Shumkonia mesophila: one gene and its partner. The protein of the gene in region 2 interacts with the protein of the main gene of each other region in a pairwise test. Links are inferred from orthologs where the notes say so. Each region holds a gene or a part of one and is shown on either strand. Other genes may lie near its edges. The genes, in order: ODR01_RS12160 and ODR01_RS05315.

Evidence for each region.
Region 1: the proteins of ODR01_RS05315 (region 2) and ODR01_RS12160 interact in binary tests that used the Escherichia coli proteins (3 or more experiments, as listed by UniProt). The link is inferred for Shumkonia mesophila from one-to-one orthologs.

Annotation. Positions count from the first base shown.
Region 1 is NZ_JAOTID010000006.1:157,809-167,754, forward strand. What follows is about bases 3,357-6,355. They hold ODR01_RS12160 (IscS subfamily cysteine desulfurase), read right to left. Parts: upstream 5,455-6,355; coding sequence 4,258-5,454; downstream 3,357-4,257. Other genes in these bases: rquA (rhodoquinone biosynthesis methyltransferase RquA), read left to right, coding at 3,357-3,752; ODR01_RS12155 (ferredoxin family 2Fe-2S iron-sulfur cluster binding protein), read right to left, coding at 3,926-4,258; ODR01_RS12165 (cysteine desulfurase family protein), read right to left, coding at 5,451-6,355. In the rest of the region: metE (5-methyltetrahydropteroyltriglutamate--homocysteine S-methyltransferase), read right to left, coding at 1-694; ODR01_RS12140 (NAD(P)-binding domain-containing protein), read left to right, coding at 1,300-2,073; ODR01_RS12145 (glutamine amidotransferase), read left to right, coding at 2,070-2,777; more of rquA, read left to right, coding at 3,012-3,356; more of ODR01_RS12165, read right to left, coding at 6,356-6,581; ODR01_RS12170 (Rrf2 family transcriptional regulator), read right to left, coding at 6,603-7,073; cysE (serine O-acetyltransferase), read right to left, coding at 7,104-7,886; ODR01_RS12180 (alpha/beta hydrolase), read left to right, coding at 8,115-8,762; ODR01_RS12185 (hypothetical protein), read left to right, coding at 8,913-9,278; tyrS (tyrosine--tRNA ligase), read left to right, coding at 9,381-9,946. UniProt on the Escherichia coli protein: Master enzyme that delivers sulfur to a number of partners involved in Fe-S cluster assembly, tRNA modification or cofactor biosynthesis. Catalyzes the removal of elemental sulfur from cysteine to produce alanine.
Region 2 is NZ_JAOTID010000002.1:414,123-423,966, forward strand. Bases 2,267-5,163 are described here. They hold ODR01_RS05315 (sulfurtransferase TusA family protein), read right to left. Parts: upstream 3,878-5,163; coding sequence 3,656-3,877; downstream 2,267-3,655. Other genes in these bases: ODR01_RS05305 (hypothetical protein), read left to right, coding at 2,267-2,784; ODR01_RS05310 (metallophosphoesterase family protein), read left to right, coding at 2,799-3,680; dsrE2 (sulfur carrier protein DsrE2), read right to left, coding at 3,918-4,424; ODR01_RS05325 (sulfite exporter TauE/SafE family protein), read left to right, coding at 4,842-5,163. Outside these bases: ODR01_RS05290 (hypothetical protein), read right to left, coding at 1-173; ODR01_RS05295 (glycine cleavage system protein R), read left to right, coding at 398-925; ODR01_RS05300 (hypothetical protein), read left to right, coding at 962-1,258; more of ODR01_RS05305, read left to right, coding at 1,360-2,266; more of ODR01_RS05325, read left to right, coding at 5,164-5,756; ODR01_RS05330 (TIGR02186 family protein), read left to right, coding at 5,753-6,517; ODR01_RS05335 (universal stress protein), read left to right, coding at 6,522-7,019; ODR01_RS05340 (hypothetical protein), read right to left, coding at 7,057-7,998; ODR01_RS05345 (hypothetical protein), read left to right, coding at 8,146-8,349; rpe (ribulose-phosphate 3-epimerase), read right to left, coding at 8,446-9,105; fba (class II fructose-bisphosphate aldolase), read right to left, coding at 9,122-9,844. UniProt on the Escherichia coli protein: Sulfur carrier protein involved in sulfur trafficking in the cell. Part of a sulfur-relay system required for 2-thiolation during synthesis of 2-thiouridine of the modified wobble base 5-methylaminomethyl-2-thiouridine (mnm(5)s(2)U) in tRNA.

The DNA of each region.
Region 1 (9,946 bases), on a different replicon or contig from region 2:
CCTTGTAGGCATGGGCCAGGGCATCCCGCTGGGCGTCGGCCAGATCGAGTACCAGGCATGGCTCGTCGATCTGTACCCACTCGGCCCCCGCCCCGGCGAGGCACTTCAGCACCTCGGCATAGACCGGCAGCAGGCCGGGCAGCAAGGAAAGCGGGTCGGGCCCTTCGTCCTTGCTCTTGCCGAGCAGCAGATAGGTGACCGGGCCGAGCAGGACTGGCCGCGTATGGATGCCCAGTGCCTTCGCCTCCAGAAACTCGTCGATCGCCTTGGTCGACGCCAGCGCGAAGGCCTGACCGCGCGCGAACTCCGGGACCATGTAGTGGTAGTTGGTGTCGAACCATTTGGTCATCTCCAGGGCCGGAAGATCGCCGCCGGCCCGGCCGCGCGTCCCGCGCGCCATCGCGAAATAGATCTCGGGCGAAACCGGCCCGCCGCACCATTCGTAGAGGGAGGGAATGACGCCGAGCATGACGCTGGTGTCCAACACATGGTCATAGAGCGAGAAGTCGTTGCTGGGGATGTGGGTGACACCCGTTCCCAGCTGGCGCGCCCAGGCCGCCGCCCGCAAGCCGGCGGCGTCATCGAGGAGCGCCCGGGCGCCGCTCTTTCCGGCCCAGTGGCTTTCAAGGGCTGTCTTCAGTTCGCGGCGGGGGCCGATGCGCGGAAACCCCAGGGTGCTGGTAACGATGGACATGGACGTTGCCTTTCGCGTTCACGCGCCCGACATCGGACGCGAAGCTGGGTGAGCGGGCGGGGAACCGGATTCGGCACGCCGGGAAGAGGGCGACATCGTCTCAATACCCCATCATCAATGGGGGCATGGACCGAGCGGACGCATGCAGGACACCCAGATGGCGCCGGGCCATCTTTCGCAAGCGGCCAACCGGGACACCCCGCCCGAGGACGTTCACAGGTCGCGGCAGGTTTCCTGGCTTACGGGTCAACGTCGCTGTCTGGCCTTCCCGGCACCTTATGGCGCCAGTGACACGTCTCGACAGCGGCTCGCCGCTTACAGTTGCGGGGGCAGCCCCGGCTTTGCCATGCGATCCAACGAGCGGACCGGACGGCGCACCGAATTCCCTCTTCACTCCAAATTCCCGAAAGAACCCGGAGAACCACGACGGCCTCAGTTAATCCGAAATCAGCCCGCTTTGTCAATCTTCATATAAAGATATCTTTATGTGATTTTCACTCTCAATTGCGAACCGACGATGCGGCCGGCAGCGGTTGAATTGGGTCCGTCGCAACCTTAATGTGCGCCGATGATCGATCGCGGCGACTGCATTGGGGGAGGCGTTCATGCACATCGGCTTCATCGGCACCGGCAACATCGCCGCGGCGACGGTCAGGGGATTGTGCACGGCCGCGCCGGCCCCCGAACGGGTGCTGATCTCGCCCCGCAATGCCGAGAAGGCGGCGGCGCTGGCCGCCGAATTTGCCCAAGTCGAGGTCGCCCCCGACAACCAGGCGGTCATCGACGGCAGCGACTGGGTCTTCATCGCGGTGCGTCCGCCGCAGGTTGAACCCGTGATTTCGCCACTCAGCTTCCGCCCCGACCACAAGGTCATCAGCCTGGCCGCCGCCATCCCCCTCGCCACCCTTGCGCGGCTGGTCAAGCCGGCCGGGCGCATCGTGCGCGCCGTGCCGCAGCCGACGGTGGCCCGCCATACCGGGCCCATCGCCGTGTATCCCTCCGACGCCGAAGCCGTCGCCCTGCTGGGGCGGATCGGCAACGTCGTTCCGGTCGACGACGAGCACCAGTTCGACGCCTTGTGCACGGTGACCGCCATCGCCGCCTCGCAATTCGCCTTCCTGGGACGGGTCGCCGACTGGCTGGCCAGGGAGGGTGTGGAACCCAAGGCCGCCATCCGCTTCACCACCGCCATCGCCCAGACCATCGCCACCGATGCCGACAAGGCCGAGAGGCACGGCTTTCCCGCCCTCATCAACGAGGTCTCGACGCCCGGCGGCATGAACGAGCAGATCCTGCGCATGATGAGCGAAGGCGGCGGTTTCGATCCCATCGATGGCGCGCTCGACGCCATCCTGGCCCGTTACAAGAGGCCGTCATGAAACGGGCGCTCATCCTCCGCCACGTGGCGTTCGAGGACCTGGGCAGCCTGGAGCCCGTGCTGCTTGGGCGCCGGTTCGGCGTTACCTACGCCGAGGCGCCGACCGCCGATTTCGCCGCGCTGGATACCGTGGACGCCGACCTGCTGGTGGTCCTGGGCGGCCCCATCGGCGTCTACGACACCGCCGACTATCCCTTCCTGGAGCCGGAGATCCAACTGATCGCCCGCCGGCTGGCGGCGGGCCGTCCGACGCTGGGCATCTGTCTGGGTTGCCAGTTGATGGCCCGCGCGCTCGGCGCCCGGGTCTTTCCCTCAGGGCTGAAGGAGATCGGCTGGGCGCCCGTTCGCCTGACCGGGGCCGGGCGGCAATCCTGTCTGGCGCCGTTGGCCGAGGCGGAGGCTAAGGTTTTGCACTGGCACGGCGACACCTTCGACCTGCCGGCCGGCGCCGTCCATCTGGCGGAAACGGATGCCTGCCGCAACCAGGCCTTCAGCCTGGGAGCCCACGCCCTGGCCCTGCAGTTCCACGTGGAGGCGACGGCGGCGGGGCTGGAAAGCTGGTACGTCGGCCATACCGCCGAGATCGCGGCGACGCCGGGAGTTTCGGTGGGCGCGCTCAGGACCGACAGCCAGCGCTTCGCGGCAGGGCTGGCCACGCGGGCCGGGGCGATTTTCGGCCGATGGTTGAACGACGCCGGCCTTTAAGGGCCGGACAGGCATAACCGGGCGGCATAATACCCATGCTTCCATAGGGGTTTGCGCCGGCCCCCGTTCATGCTATGTGGATTAACGAAATGTTCAGCCCATCCAGGGAGGATGGACGAGTGTTTTTTCCGCCGCGGGACATCACCACGCCCCGTTCGCCCCGGTGGTTTTCGGAAGCGGCCCCGAGCCAACGGTGGTCCAAACAGAAGCCCAACAAGAAGAATGGAGATCCGCGTGAATTTCCCCGTTGCGGCCAAAGATATCCCGCGTTCCGACACCTTCGTCGATATTCCCAACCGATCCACCAGCCAGGGTGTTGCCGTGCCCGCTTATCTGAGTGAGGTGTACACCTGGGCCTATCTGGCCCCGACCAACGTCGAGCTGCTCGACCGGTCCATCGTCGTCGACGTTCTGCTGTTCGGCAACGCCCGGCGGCTCATGCGCGGCGCGCTCAAGGAAATCCAGCCCGGCCAGAAGGTGCTGATGGCCGCCCATGTCTACGGCGATTTCGTCAAGCGGCTGGCCGAGCGGGTGGGCCCGCACGGCAGCCTCGACGTCATCGACGTGGCGCCCATCCAGGTCGAACATTGCCGGCGCAAGATCGGCCACTTGGCGCACGTCAACGTGCGCCACGCCGACGCCGCGGCGCCGGGCGGCGGCCCCTATGACGTGGTGCTCTGCTTCTTCCTGCTGCACGAGGTGCCCGACGGCAAGAAACGCGCCATCGTCGACGCCCTGCTGAACAGCGTGGCGCCGGGCGGCAAGGCGGTGTTCGTCGACTACGGCAACCCCCACCGGCTGCATCCGCTGCGCTATCTTTTGCAGGTGGTCAACACCTGCCTGGAACCGTTCGCGCTGTCTCTGTGGCGCCACGCCATTTCGGTCTTCGCATCGGATGGCGACTCCTGGTCGTGGGACAAGCGGAAATACTTCGGCGGGATCTACCAGAAAGTCGTCGTCCGCCGCCGTACCTGACGGTGGCGGCTCCAACGGAAGCGCTTCGCGCCGGAAGCCAGCCCCCCCTCCCTACCCTCCCCCACAAAGGGGGGAGGGATGTTTCCGTACCACCTCGCTCTCTTCTCCCATCCCCCTTGATGGGGGAGAGTTGGGGAGGGGGTGTGCCGCGTGCTTCAATTGATCGTAAAAGACTAACCCAGCAGGGCGTTGCGCACTTCCGCCGGCAGCCTCACCACGAGACCGTCGAGGTCGCCGGTCAGGCGCACCTGGCAGCCCAGCCGAGAAGTTGCCGTCGCCCCCACCGCGAAATCCAGCATGTCCAACTCCTCCTCCGCCGCCGGCGGCAGGCGGGGCCACCACGCCCGATCGACGATGACGTGGCAGGTGGAACAGGCCATCGAGCCGTCGCAGGCGCCCTCGATGGCGATGCCGACGGCATGGGCGATTTCGAGGATCGACCGACCCTCGGCGGCCTTGACGGGCCGGCGGCTTCCATCCGGCAGCACGAAGGTCATGGTCGGCATCACGCGGGGCTCCGCCGTCTCAGCGCCTCGACCTCCTCGGCGACGCGGCCGGCCGCGTAGTCCACCTCCTCCTCGGTGGTGGTGCGCCCGACGCTGAAGCGGATGGCGGTACGGATCAGCGGCTCCTCGACCCCGATGGCCGTGAGCACGTGGGAGGGTTCGAGGGAGGCCGACGTGCAGGCCGAGCCGGTGGAAAGCGCGAGGTCGGGCAATCGCCCGATCGGGTTTTCGCCGCCGATGCCGGCGAAGCCGAGATTGAGGTTGCCGGGCAGGCGCGCCGTCAGGCTGCCGTTGACCGAGACGCCGTCCAGCCGCGCGCGCAGCCGGTCGAGGAAGCGATCGCGCAGACGGCCGAGCCTGCGGCTCTCGGCCTCCATGCCGGCGGCGGCGAGCGAGCAGGCGGCGCCGAAGCCGACGCACAGCGGCGCCGGCAGGGTGCCCGAGCGCATGCCGCGCTCCTGCCCGCCGCCCGACATCTGGGGCGCCAAGCGCACCCGCGGCCGGCGGCGCACGTAAAGGGCGCCGATGCCCATCGGCCCGTACATCTTGTGCGCAGTCAGGCTCATCAGATCGACGTTCATGGCGCCGACGTTAAGCGGAATTTCGCCCGCCGCCTGGGCGGCGTCGGTATGGAAGAAGACCTGGCGCTCGCGACAGATGCGCCCGATCTCGGCGAGCGGCTGGACGACCCCGATCTCGTTGTTGGCGGCCATGACCGAAACCGCCAGGGTACGCCCGGTAAGAGTCGCCGCCACTGCCGCCGGATCGATCAGGCCGTCGGCGGCCACCGGCAGGAAGGTGGCGGAAAAGCCCTCGCGTTCAAGCTGGCGCACGGTTTCCAGCACGCATTTGTGCTCGGTCGCCACGGTGACGATGTGGTCCCTGCCCTCGCCGTAAAAGCCGGCCAGGCCCTTCAGCGCCAGGTTGTTGGACTCGGTGGCCCCCGAAGTGAAGACGATCTCGCGCGCCTCGGCGCCGATCAGGTCGGCGACCTGGCGGCGGGCGGTTTCCACCGCCTCCTCGGCCTCCCGCCCGAAGGCGTGCCCTTCGGAATGAGGATTGCCGAATTTCTCGGTGAAGAAGGGCAGCATTTCGGCGACCACCCGGGGATCGGTCGGCGTCGTCGCCTGATAGTCCAGATAGACCGGGCGCCGCTGCGGGGCGACGCCGACGGCGGCGGTGGCGGGCTTGCTCATGACACGGCCGCCCCGCTGCGGCCCCGGATGCGGGCGCGCAGGGCCGTCCAGGCCGCCACGAAGGCGTCGACATCGGCGTCCCGGCTGGTCCAGCCGAAACTGACCCGGATGGCGGCATTCGCCAGCTCGCCGCCGCCCATGGCGGTAAGCACGCGGCTGGGCCCTACCTTGCCCGACGAACAGGCGGCCCCGGCGCTGACGGCGATCCCCGCCAGGTCGAGCGCCATCACCTGCGTCTCGCTCGGCATGCCGGGAGCGGCCAGGCAGCTGGTGTTGGCCAGCCGGGGCGCCCCTTCGCCGAAGATCCTGAGATCGGGCTCGACGCCTTTCAAGGCGGCTTCCAGGCGGTCGCGCCAAGCGGCCGGCACGCCGCCCGCCGCCAATTGGGCCATGGCCACCCGCGCGGCGGCACCAAATCCGGCGGCGCCGGGCAGGTTCTGGGTGCCGGCCCGCCGCCGGCCTTCCTGGCCGCCGCCCCTCAGCAGGGGCTCGATGGAAACCCCCTCTTCGACGAGAAGCGCGCCGATGCCCTGTGGGCCGCCGATCTTGTGGGCCGACAGCGTCATCATGTGAACGCCGAGCGATTTCATGTCGAGAGGCAGGCGGCCGGCCGCCTGGACGGCGTCGCAATGGACCAGGGCACCGTGCCGGCGGGCGATTTCGGCCACCCGCGCCACCGGCTGGATGACCCCGGTTTCGTTGTTGGCCAGCATCACCGAAACGACCGCCAGTTCCCCGATGCCCACCAGCATCGTCGCCAAGTGGTCGAGGTCCACCAGGCCGTCGACGTCGACCGGAACCACGGCGGCGGACGGCGCGGCGCCGATGACCGAATCGTGCTCGACGGCCGACACCACGACCGCCGGGCGGCTGCATCCCAAAAGCGCCAGGGTATTGGCCTCGGTACCGCAGCCGGTGAAGACGACGCCGGCGGCCGGCGCGCCGGCCAGCGCGGCGACCGCTTCGCGGGCCTCTTCCAACAGGCGGCGCGCCGCCCGTCCAAAGGCATGGACCGAGGACGGGTTGCCCACCGTCGAAAGCGCGGCCGCCACCGCCTCGGCCGCCTCGGGCCGGACGGGGGTGGTGGCGTTGTGATCGAGATAGACCGGGGGCTTCATGGGCTTCATGAGCGCCTGCCGGAACCGGGCCTAGCGGGCGGCGACGCTGCTCTGTTCCAATTCCTGGAAGATCAGGCCGCTGCTGCCCAGCACGCGCCGCTCGACGATGTCGGAAACGGTGACGGAACTGAGGTACAGGTAGATCTGGTTGCCCAGCTCCTCCCACAGGTCGTGGGTCATGCAGCGGCTTTTGTTGAGATGGCAGCCGGACGGCGAGCCGGGCGTACAGCGGGTCGCCTTGATCAGTTCGTCGACCGCCATGATGATGTCGGAAACCCGCGTTTCGCCGGCTTCGCGGGCCAGCAGATAGCCGCCCCCCGGGCCGCGCACGCTTTTCACCAGCCCGCCCTTGCGCAGCTTGCCGAAAAGCTGCTCGAGGTAGGATAGCGAGATTTCCTGGCGGTCGGCGATATCCGCCAGCGCCACCGGTTTACCCCCGCTATGGCTGGCCAGGTCGACCATCGCCATCACCGCGTATCGTCCTTTTGTGCTTAGTCTCACCGCGCTGTCCCCCTGGTTCGCCGTTCGTCCTCAAGCGACATCGCGGCTGCCGCCGCGCGCCACGACTTTCGATTCTTCGTCATCGTCATCCGACCCTTTCACGGCAGCCCCGGCACCTTCATAGGCGCTAAGGCGCTCTTCCAATTCCTCGATCTTTTCGGCCAGCCGGCCCATCTGGCCACGCATGGTGTCGATGTTGCGAAGGACCGGGTCGAACAGTTCGTCGACCGGCGTCCCGTAGGCCACGAATTCCTTGGCTTTGGCCTTCTGCTTGTCGCGCGGCATGATGACCCGGGCCGGAATGCCGGCGGCGGTCACGCCGCGCGGAATGTCGCGTGTCACCACGGCGTTGGCGCCGACCCTGGCACCTTCCCCGATGACGATCGGCCCCAGAACCTGGGCCCCCGAGCCAATGATGACGCCGTCTTCGAGCGTCGGATGGCGTTTCTGGTTGGCCTGGGAGCGGGAGTCGACGGCCGGCGAGGTGCCGCCCAGCGTCACGCCCTGATAGAGCGTCACGTCATCGCCGATCACCGAGGTTTCGCCGATGACCACGCCCGAGCCATGGTCGATGACCAGGCGATTGCCAATGAAAGCCCCGGGATGGATTTCGATATTGGTCAGGATCCTCCCGATATGGGAAACGAAGCGGCCAGCCAGCAGCCAATCGCGGCACCACAGCCCGTGGGCGAGGCGATAAATGAGCAGAGCCTGGAAGCCCGGATAGCACAACACCACCTCGGCCCGGGAGCGCGCCGCCGGATCGCGTTCCATGATGGCGTCGATGTCGCTGCGAAGCCTCTTGAAAAACATGGACTCTTCTATATCCTACGCGCGCTTTCCGGTGGTCCGACCGACGATGTTTCAATTTTGGGGACAGTGTTACTGGGTCAATCCCCCACAAAACCACCGGTTATATAGGAAATCCGACAAATTTAATCAAGATTTGTCGGCGGACAGTCTGGTGAATTGCGGGGATTCCCTGCCTTTCACCATCATGAATTTTTCGAAATCCGCTAGGGATAACGTTCGCGAAGGACGATGCCTGAAGTCACCCTGAATGGCCCCGATGGCCGGCTCGAAGGCCGTTACCATCACTCGAAAAGCACCAATGCGCCGATCGCGCTGTTGCTTCATCCCCACCCGCAGCACGGGGGGACCATGAACAACAGGCTGGTCTACGGCATGTACCAGGCGTTCGTGCGGCGTGGGTTTTCCGCCCTGCGGTTCAACTTCCGCGGGGTCGGCCGCTCGCAAGCCGAGTTCGACAACGGGCAGGGCGAACTCAGCGACGCCGCCGCCGCGCTCGACTGGATGCAGGGGCACAACCCCAACGCCGCCGGCTGCTGGATCGGCGGCTATTCGTTCGGCGCCTGGATCGGCATGCAGCTGATGATGCGCCGGCCCGAGATTTCCGGGTTCATCGCCATTTCGCCGCCGGCCAGCATACACGACTTCTCGTTCCTGGCACCCTGCCCGTCGTCAGGCATGATCGTCCATGGCAACGTCGACGACATCATTCCCGTCGCCTCGGTCGACAAACTGGCCCACAAGCTGTCGAACCAGAAGAACATCAAGATCGACTATCGCGTCATCGACGGGGCCGACCACTTCTTCGGCGGCCACCTCGACGAGCTCAACGGGCATATCGAAAGCTACCTCGACAAGGCGTTGACGGAAACCGCTTGATCGCGACCTCGTCTCCCACCAAATCCTTCGCGCCGACGCCGACGATTTCCGCGCCGGAGGCGACCGATTTTCATGTATTTCCCGATTCGGTTGCGCCATAATGCGTTGGCTTTCAACTTCATAAGCAAAAAAAAACGCGACCCCACGATCATGACCCCATTCACAATGCAGATGACGGCCGCCCTGGCCGTCGCGATGCTGGCCGCCGAATCGCCGGCTTACGCCGCCCTTCAGCCGTCTTCCGACGTGCGCCTGGAGATGGCCTCCGTTCCGATGCCGCCCGCCGAGCAGTTCTCGACGACGGGCAAGCCGGTCAACGCCCTGCTCAGACAGGCGGAACCTCGCTCTGCGCAAGACGCCGTCGAGGCGGAGCGGCGGAACCTGCTGCTGGCCCCGCCCGCCGACGAAGCGCTGCATCTGTACGTGGCCGGCGCCATCGGCTTCATCGTCATCGCCCTGCTCATGCTGGCGATGCTCAGCCGCAAACCCCGTCAGGGCCCGTCCGCCGGGGTATAGCCGAACCCGCCGCCGTTGTACGCCCCGGACGATTGTGCTAAATGCCGCCCGGCGATTTTCCACAGTTTCGATCTAGTTGAACAACGGACCAGGACCCGCCCCATGACCACGTTTCGCTCGGATTTCGTGCGCGCCGTCGTAGAGCGCGGCTACCTGCACCAGTGCACCGACCTCGAGGGCCTCGACGGCCTGGCGGCCGAGCAGCGGGTCACCGCCTATATCGGCTTCGACTGCACGGCCCCCAGCCTGCATGCCGGCAGCCTGGTCTCGATCATGCTGCTGCGCCGTCTTCAGCAGGCCGGCCACAAGCCGATCGTCCTGATGGGCGGCGGCACGACCCGGATCGGCGACCCGTCGTTCCGCGACGAGTCCCGTCCGCTCCTGGACGATGCGAAGATCGCCGAGAACATGGCCGGCATCCAGAAGGTGTTCGCCAAGTTCCTGACCTTCGGCGACGGGCCGACCGATGCCGTCATGGTGAACAACGCCGATTGGCTGGATACCCTCGAATACATCCCGTTCCTGCGCGATTACGGCCGCCACTTCTCGGTCAACCGCATGCTTTCCTTCGACAGCGTCAAGATCCGGCTCGATCGCGAGCAGCCGCTGACCTTCCTGGAATTCAATTACATGATCCTCCAGGGATACGATTTCCTGGAGCTCAACCG
Region 2 (9,844 bases):
ACCGTGTCGCCGGGCTCGCGGATGCGCGCGCCGGCCGGAACGGTGACGGCATACTTGCGTTGCGGATGCTCGTAAACCTGCGCCGGCGCCGACGCCGCGCGGGCCTCGGAAAGCGCGGCGCAGGCCAGCAGAAGCAGGGCCCCTCCCCACGTTCGCGCCGTCCTTCCGATCATCGCTCGTCCTTTTCCCGGGGCGCCGCAACCGCTGCGTGCCACCATCGGCAACAGACGATACCATGAAATGGTTAACGCAGATTACCGATCGATAGCCGCCCCGTTGCCGGCCGGCGACGGTTGCCGAGACCCCTTTCCTTTCCGGGCGAAAGCTTCATTATGGAAGGCCAATCCATTCGCCCCGGCGACGGACGGCGGGCATTTCGAGCGCAGTGGGGAGAGCCATGGCCAAAACGGTATTGATTTCGGTTCTGTGTCCGGATCGCGTGGGATTGGTGGCGGCGGTTGCCGGGCGCCTGTTCGACCTCGGGGGCAATCTGAGCGATACCGTGTTCGCGGTACTGGGCGGCGGCGCCGAATTCACCTCCATCTGCCGGTTGCCCGACGGCGTCGATCTGGCCACGGTCGAGAGCGACCTGAGGGCGATCCCCGAACTGGCGGATGCCGACATCGCGGTGCGCCCGTTCGGCATGGCCCCGACGCACGGGCCCTCGGGGCGGGTCACCCATCGCATCACCGTGACCGGCGGCGACCGGCCCGGGCTGATCGCCCGCCTGTGCGAGGTGTTCGTGCAGTTCAAGGCCAACGTCGTGCGCCTCAACGCCCAGAAGGGCATCGAAGGCGGCGAGGAGCGCTACTCCATCACCGCCGACGTGTGGATTCCGCAGGGCGGCGCGCCATCGTGCCTGGCCACCGTCGACAACACGGCGGGCGAACTGGGCCTGGCCTGCCGCTGGGAGAAGATCGCCTAGGATATCATCGAGCGCCGTTTCCGAACGGGGGTGGCCATGGCGGAAGTCCTGATTTTCGGCCTGCTGGCCTTGGTGGTAGTCGCGGGCGGGGCGGTCGTGCTTCTCCGGCGACGCCCTTCCCGCCCCGCTCCCCGCATCGCGCCGCCCAAACTTCCGCCGGCGCCTCCCGGCGCGACCGAACGGCCGTCCGTTGCCGCCGGCCCGCCGGGGGACGGCCGCATCAGGGGGCGGGTTCGCGCGTCCTCGAAACGGACGGTTGGCGACATTGTCGAGCATCATCCGGACGAAGCGGCTTCGGTGCTGCGCCGCTGGCTCAAGTCGGACGACCGATAGCGTTCCTCGCCCCCGATCACGCGGTTGTAATTTGCCTTCGCCTGGGTGCCTGCGTACCTGGGAAGCGACGGTAGCAACGGCATCCGAAGGGGGATTGCGGCATGACGAGTGTGGGGATGCTGGTCTGGCTGGTGCTGGCCGGCTACGGCGCCCTGATCTGGGCGATCATGCCGCGCCAAGTCAGCGCCGGGCAGTTTTTCGACGGCCGGTCGAGCCAGGGCGGCGAGCCCGGGTTGTGGCTGCTGGTGGCCAGCGCCGCCGTCACCTGGATCTTCGCCAAGTCCATTTCCAACGCCGCCGGCCTGAGCGCGGCGTTCGGCATCGCCGGCGGCGTCGGCTATGCCTTCTATTACCTGAGCTTTGCCGTCGTCGGTATCGCCGTCTATTTTCTGCGCGTCCGCGGCGGCTTCCGCTCGCTGCCGGCGTTCCTGGTCGCCAAGTACGGGCCGTTCTGCGCCAAGCTGTTCCTGGCCGCCATCGCCATCCGCCTGTTCAACGAGGTGTGGTCCAACACCAAGGTCGGCGCGCTTTACTACGGGCCCGAAGGCAGCCTCGCCTATTGGGTGGCGGCGGCAGCCATCACCGGATTCACGCTCTACTATTCCTGGCGCGGCGGTTTGCGGTCCAGCCTCATCACCGACGGCGCCCAGATGCTGCTGGCGGCCGTCCTGCTGGTGGTGGTGCTGGCCGCCGTCGGCCCCGGGCTGGCGGCATCGGGATTGCCGGAGGTCGGGCCGGCCTCCCACGCCGCCGGGCTGACTTTTGGCGGTCTGGCCCTGGTCCAGGTCCTGTCTTACGGATTCCACGATCCGGTCATGACCGATCGCGCCTTCGTCACCCGGCCGGGGGTCATGCTGCGCGCCTTCCTGCTGGCCGGACTGGTGTCGGGCGGCTTCATCCTGCTGTTTTCAGGAGTCGGTCTTTACGCCCGCGCCATGGGCCTCGCGGGCGATCCCAGCGTCGCCGTTCCCGCCGCGCTGGGGCTGCCGATGATGCTGGTGTTCAACGCCATCATGCTGACCAGCGCCGGCTCGACGCTCGATTCGACCTTCGCCTCGGCCGCCAAGGTGGGGGCGCGCGACTGGTCCAACGACGAGGCGCCGCCCACCGAACGCCATTCGGCGCGCGGGCGCAAGGCGATGCTGGCCATCGCGCTTCTCGGCAACCTGCCGTTGTTGGCCGTCTATCTGGGCGGCCAGGTGGGGCCGGCCGTCATCGCGGCGACGACCATCAGCGGCACCATGGTGATGGGCCTGGCGCCGATCTTCCTGCTGGCGTGGATACGGCCGGCCGGCCGTCTCAGCTTTCACCTGGCTTTCTGGCCGGGCCTTGTCCTTGGCGTCCTGATGACCGTCGAAAGCGCGACCGGGGTCGAGATCCTTCCGGCCGCTCTCGACATCGGAACCGGCAGCTATGCCGACGATCTTGGCGTCAACGTCTTCGGGTTGCTGATCTGCACGGCCGGCTATGTGGCGGGGGCGCTCGTCGCCGCGTTGCGGCCGCGCCGCGCCGTTCAGCCGGCCTGACCGGAAGCGCGCCGATGACCGGCGGGCCCATCCTCGATATCGGTGGCTTCGAAGCGCCGATCCTGGTATTCGGCGGCCCCTACGGGAACCTGGAGGCCACCCGCGCCGTCCTTGCCGAGGCCGTGCGGCTGGATATCCCGGCGTCCCGCATCCTTTGCACCGGCGACGCCTGCGCCTATTGCGCCGATCCCCAGGCGACGGTCGATCTGCTGCGCGCCGCCGGCATCGTTGCCGTCATGGGCAACTGCGAGGAATCGTTGGCCGGGGACGGCGCCGACTGCGGATGCGGCTTCGCCTCGGGAAGCGCCTGCGACGTGCTGTCGCGCCAATGGCTCGCTTATGCCGTCGCCCACCTCGACGCCGGGGCCAAGGCGTGGATGCGAACCCTGCCGCGCCAGGTCGCTTTCCGGCTGGCAGGGCGCCGCTTCCGGGTCGTCCACGGCGGGGTTTCCGAGATCAGCCGCTTTCTCTTCGCCTCGACGCCCGAGGGCGAGGTCGCCGAGGAATTCCGCCGTCTGCAGGAGACCGATGCGGTGATCGCCGGGCATTGCGGCCTGCCGTTCAGCCGCATCGTCGGCGGCCGGCTGTGGCACAACGCGGGCGTCATCGGCATGCCGGCCAACGACGGTACGCCGCGCGGCTGGTACAGCGTCCTGCGCCCGGAGGGCGGCGACATTGCCGTCGAGCACCGATCCCTCGATTACGATCACGCCGTCCAGGCCCGCAAGATGCGCACGCGCGGCCTGCCGGAGGGGTATGCGCGGGGGCTGGAGACCGGCCTGTGGCCCAATCTCGACATCCTGCCGGATGCCGAGCGGCAGCGGACAGGATTGCCGATCGCCGCCGGTTCCCTTCGTTGGCCGGGACGATGTCAGGTGGATTTGCGGATGACGTAGGTGTAGACGCCGTTCTCTTCGCTCTGCTCGACGAGCTCGTTTCCGGTTGTCCGGCAGAAGGCGGAAAAGTCGCTGACCGAGCCGGGGTCGGTCGCCACGACCTTGAGGGTGTCGCCGGCCGCCAACTCCTTGAGCGCCTTCTTCGCCTTGAGAATGGGCATCGGGCAGTTCAGTCCGCGGGCGTCGAGTTCCGCCATGGAGGTTCTCCTTTTGACCAGGTTTTCCGCCGTCGGCGGATCAGATGAACAGGTTGATATCCGACTTCAGGGCCTTTTCCATATAGGTGGCGGCGCCGCCGATGGCGATGCCTTCGACCAGGTCCCCGGCGGTCCATTCGAAGAGATCCATGGTCATCCGGCAGCCGATCATCTCGACCTCGGAATCGAGGGCCGCCTCGCGCAGGTCCTCGATGGAAGCCACGCCTTTGCGCTTGATCAGGTTCCGCATCAGGGTGGTGCTGAGGGCGTCCATTCCGGGCAGCGCGGCGGCCACGTTGGGCATCGTCAGATGAAGGCCCGCCAGCGGCATCTCCATGGCCGGGTTGCCGAGGGCCGAAACCCGCAGGTGGCCGAGATCCTTTTTCAGAAGCTGCAAGCCGTAGAAGGTGAAGAACATCGACACGTTGACGTCCATGGCGGCGGCGGTGGTGGCCAGGATGAACGGCGGATAGGCCCAGTCGAGGGTGCCCTTGGTGACGATGATGGTCATTTGTTTTTGCTTGGCGATGGCGTCTTCCCCGCTCATGGCGGACGTCTCCTGGCGATAGGGGATGAGAACATTAGGAAAATCTAAAATAGCGGAAAGCGGATCGACAATCCACCCTGCGATGACGGATGGAAGACATCCCGTTCGGATTGTGGGGAAAAGGCCCCACCCGCCGCAGAATACCGAGTTGACAAGGTGTTGAGGGGTCATTTAGATGACGCAGCCCCTTGTTCCGCGAGGGAATGGCGGCGGAGACCCCCGTCGGGGACCCGGTTTTGGTTGGCTGGGACGGTTTCCCCACCATCGGCAACGACGGGGTGACACGTCGGGCATCTTGCCATGGAAGGCGACGCTATGGCCGTGCAGCAGAAAGTCGGCGAGACGCGTGGCTCCCGGCGGCGGTGTTGTGGCGTCGGGGATGCGCGTTCCCTGCCTTTCGAGCGTGACTGAGCCGCCATGCAGGTCTACCTCCCCATCGCGGAGATGTCGGTCAACTTCTTTCTGATCCTCGGCATGGGGGGTGGAGTCGGCTTCCTCTCCGGCCTTTTCGGGGTCGGCGGCGGCTTCATGATGACACCGCTTTTGATGTTCATCGGCATCTCGCCGCCCATCGCCGTGGCCACCGGCGCCAACCAGATCGTCGCCGCGTCGGTTTCCGCGGCGATCGCGCACTGGCGGCGCGGCAACGTCGATCTGAAGATGGGATCCGTCTTGTTGGTCGGCGGCATCCTGGGGTCCGTCTTCGGCGTCTGGCTGTTCACCCTTCTGCGCGAGATCGGCCAGATCGACCTGGTGATCACGATTGCCTACGTCATTTTCCTCGGCGTCATCGGCGGCCTGATGTTCGTCGAGAGCGTGCGTGCGGCGATCCGCCGCAAGAGGCAGGTCCGCCGGCGCCAGCATACCCACCTCTGGATTCACGGCCTGCCGTTCAAGACGCGGTTCCGGCGGTCGCGCCTGTACATCAGCGTCCTGCCGCCCATCGGCATCGGCTTCCTGGTCGGCATTCTGGGGGCCATCATGGGGGTGGGCGGCGGCTTCGTGATGGTTCCGGCGATGATCTATCTGCTGGGCATGCCGACCACGGTGGTCATCGGAACGTCGCTCTTCCAGATCGTGTTCGTAATGGCCAACGTCACCGTTCTGCAGGCCGTCACCAACCAGACCGTCGATATCATGCTGGCTCTGGTTCTGCTGGTCGGCGCGGTGATCGGCGCCCAGTTCGGGGCGCGGGCCGGCGCCAAGATGCCGGGCGACCAGCTTCGCGTCCTTCTGGCGGCTCTCGTGCTGACCGTCTGCGCGCAGCTGGTGTTCGATCTGGTGAGGACGCCGGGCGATCTCTATTCGCTCGGCATCGTGGGGTCGCAATGATCGAGGGCCTCAACCTCGCCGCCTGGATGTTTCCAGTTCTTTTCGGGGCCCAGCCGGCTGCCGTCGCCGTTCCACTCAGCCATGACGAACTGGTGATCGACCTGTCCCGGCACGAGGTGTCGGTCGCGCTGAACTACGCCGGGGCGGAGCTGGTGCTGTTCGGGGCGACGGAGGGGGCCGGCGACGTGGTGGTCGAGGTTCGCGGACCGCGCCGCACCGAGGTGGTGCGGCGCAAGGCACGCGTCGGCGGGATTTGGCTGAACAGCGACGAGGTGGTTTTCAGCAACGTGCCGGCCTTCTATGCCCTGGCCAGCAGCGCCCCTCTCGATCAGATCCTGCCCCCCGAGGAGCAGGCCCAGGAGAGGATCGGCGTCGATCATCTGTGGTTGACGCCTTCCGAAAAAATCGCGGAGCAGGAGGCCAGCGCGTTCCGGACGGCGCTGGTGCGCAACAAACAGCGCGTCAACCTGTTTCCGGCCGAGCCGACCGAGGTGAAGTTCCTGGGCAGCCGTCTGTTCCGCACCGACATCCATTTCCCGGCCAACGCCTCGGTCGGGCCTTATCGGGTCACCGTTTTTCTGATCAAGGGGGGCGAAGTCGTGAGATCGGCCAGTACCCCTCTCATCCTGTCCCGGGCCGGATTCGAGGCCCGGGTTTTCGATCTCGCCCATACCAACGGGCTGGCCTATGGGCTTCTTGCCATCGCGATTGCCTGCGTGGCAGGATGGCTGGCCAGCGTCTTTTTCCGCAGCAAGGCGTAGAGGAATGGCTGAGACTGAGGCTGAAGGCGCAACCCCTTCCGACGGCGGCGTTTTCCTGTGCGTTGTCGACGAAACGGCCGAACTGTGGCCGGCCCTGCGGTTCGCCTGTCGCAAGGCCAACCGCCAGGACGCCCGCGTCGGCCTTCTTTGCGTGGTGGAACCCGCCGAGTTCCAGCATTGGCTGGCGATCGGCGATCTGATGCGCGAGGAACGGCGGGAAGAGGCCGAGGAAACGATCCAATTGATCGCCACTGCCGTTCAGAAGCAAACCGGAAAGATGCCGGTCCTTTACATTCGCGAGGGCGACGTGAAGGACGAGCTCTTGGCGGTCATCGAGGAGGAGAAGAGCATCTCGCTGCTCATTCTGGGCGCCGCCACCGGACCGGATGGCCCCGGGCCGCTGATTTCATACCTGGTCCAAAAGAAGGCGGGCGGCCTTCGGGTGCCGATCACCATCGTGCCGGGCAATCTTTCCAACGACGAGATCGACGCCCTGAGCTGACGGCCGGACGTCTTGTCCCGGATCTCGCCCATACCGGTCAGGGGATGGGGCCAATCGGGGCGCCCGCCTCGACTCTCAATTCCCACACCGGGTATTCCTCGGCGCGGCGCATGCCGGCGCGTTCCATGGCGGCGCAGGACGGCGCGTTGGTGACGTCGGCGTAGCCGACGATGGGGCCGCCCCAGCGTTCGTCGACCAGGGCGGCCATGCGCCGGCACATCAAGTCGACCGAGCCGCTGCCCCAGTGGCGGCGGACGCTGGCGTATTCGCCGACCAGCACCTCCTTGGCCAGCTTGGTGAAGTGCATGTAGCCGGTGATCGCCGCCCCCTTCATCGCCAGCAGGGTGCCGCAGCCCGGCGCGGTGAGGCGCTCGCGCATGACCGCCTCGTCGCGCGCAGAGATGCCGGCCTGGCCGGCGAAGCCGCGGTTGAAGATGTCGGTCACGGTGGCGAAGAGGGCGGGGTTTGCGGCGATCATCGCCTCGTCGATCTCGGCGATGGCGTAGCCCTTGGCGAGCGCCGCCTCGGCGCCCGGGAACTCGCCTTCGTTGGGCGGTCCGGGATCGCGCACGTATTTGACGCGCCCGGGGCGGGCCGCGAAGCCCAGGCGGGCCAGCCCGGCCTCGGGCATCGTCATCTCGGGCGGCGCGGTCAGCCGGTAGCGGCGCAGCCGCGGTGCCGACTTCTCCTCGACGGCCAGGAACTCGGCGAGCGCGGCCAGCAGCGGGCCCGACTGGCGGCCCTTGGGCGTGATGGTCAGGCTGACCATCAGGCTGCCGTCGGGGCGCTCCTTGCGGTCGACCGAAAGCGAGGCCGCCGGCCGGCTGTCCTCGAGATAGAAATGGTCCTGGCGGCGGCGCAGCACGGCGCCGCGCAAGTCGATGGTCGCCATGAACTCGCGGCCATTCTCGTCGGCCTCCTCGAAAATGAAGGCGAGGTAGGCATCGATGTTGGCCTCGCCGATCGCAACCAGAACCATGGGGACGGCCCTTCTTTTTGTGGCGCGGCGCAGTCTGATGCAAGAAGGGGCGGCGCCGCAAGCCCGGGCGGGATTGCGCGCAATCCGCAATTGCGCCTATGATCGGCGGAACGAATTCCTGAAAACAAATCGACGCGGAGGACGACGATGCAAGAAGTCCAAGGCACTCTGATGGCGGCCTGGCGGGCCAGCGGCGGCGCCCTCAACGCGCCGGCGGCGCGGCCGGAAACGGGCGACGACGGGCTGGCGGCCACGGCGATGACCGATGTCTACCGCTGCGCCCACGGCGCCGACGACGGGCTGGCCGCCACGGCTTATAGCAACAGATGGCCGTACTGCCTGGCGCAGTAGGCTTCCGCCCCAGGCGGTCAAAAGACATTCCGGCCCCTTCGTGGGGCCGGAGCTGTAATGGAGAATCAGCGAGACGACCCGAAGGGTCGAGACAGATTATCGGCGCGTCGCCGCCCGGAGGGCGGCAATCCGGTCGGCGTAACTTCCCTTGCCGAAGACCGCGCTGCCGGCGACCAGCACGTCGGCGCCGGCCTCGACGACCGTCCCGGCCGTACTCTCGTTGATGCCGCCGTCGACTTCGATCTCGATGGCGCGTTGGCCGACCATCCGCCGGATATCGCGGATCTTGGCGGCCTGCGCGGGAATGAAGGCCTGGCCGCCGAAGCCCGGATTGACCGTCATGACGAGGACGAGATCGATCCGGTCGAGCACGAATTCGAGGACCGAGGCCGGCGTCGCCGGGTTGAGCGAGACCCCCGCCTTCTTGCCCAACGCGTGGATGACCTGAAGGCTGCGATCCAGGTGGGGGCCGGCTTCGGCGTGCACCGTGATGATGTCGCTGCCGGCCTTGGCGAAGGCCTCGAGGTAGGCGTCGACCGGCGAGATCATCAGGTGCACGTCGAGCGGCTTTTGGGTGTGCGGCCGCAGGGCCGCGACGACGGCGGGACCGATGGTGATATTGGGCACGAAATGCCCGTCCATGACGTCGACATGAATATAGTCGCAGCCCGCCTCGTCGATGGCGCGGACTTCCTCTCCCAGCCGGGCGAAGTCGGCCGAGAGAATGGAGGGAGCGATCTTCACGGCGTGGGCCATGGTTCCCGCCCCTTCCCTACCTGATTTTCGGCGCGAGCTCGCCGGACCGATAGCGTTCGGCCATCTTGGCCAACGGAATGGCCTTGATCTTCGAGGCCTGACCCGCGGTGCCGAACTGCTCGTAGCGCTGCTCGCACAGCTTCTGCATCGCTTCGATCGCCGGCTTCAGGTACGTGCGGGGGTCGAACTCCGCCTTCTTTTCGGTCAGCACGCGGCGGATCTGGCCGGTCATCGCCAGGCGGTTGTCGGTATCGATGTTGACCTTGCGCACGCCGTGCTTGATGCCGGTGACGATTTCCTCGATCGGCACCCCGAAGGTCTGGGGCATCTCGCCGCCGTAGGTGTTGACGATGTCCTGCAGTTCCTGCGGCACCGACGAGGAGCCGTGCATCACCAGATGGGTGTCGGGCAGCTTGGCGTGGATTTTCTTGATGATGTCCATGGCCAGGATTTCGCCGGTCGGCTTGCGGGTGAACTTATAGGCGCCGTGCGAGGTGCCGATGGCCACCGCCAGCGCGTCGACGCCGGTCTTGCCGACAAAATCGGCCGCCTCGTCGGGATCGGTCACCAGCATGTTCTTGTCGAGCTTGCCCTCGAAGCCGTGGCCGTCTTCCTTGTCGCCCTTGCCGGTTTCCAGAGACCCCAGGCAGCCCAGTTCGCCCTCCACCGAGACCCCGACCATGTGGGCCATGTCGGTAACCTTGCCGGTGACCCCGACGTTGTAGTCGTAGGACGCCGG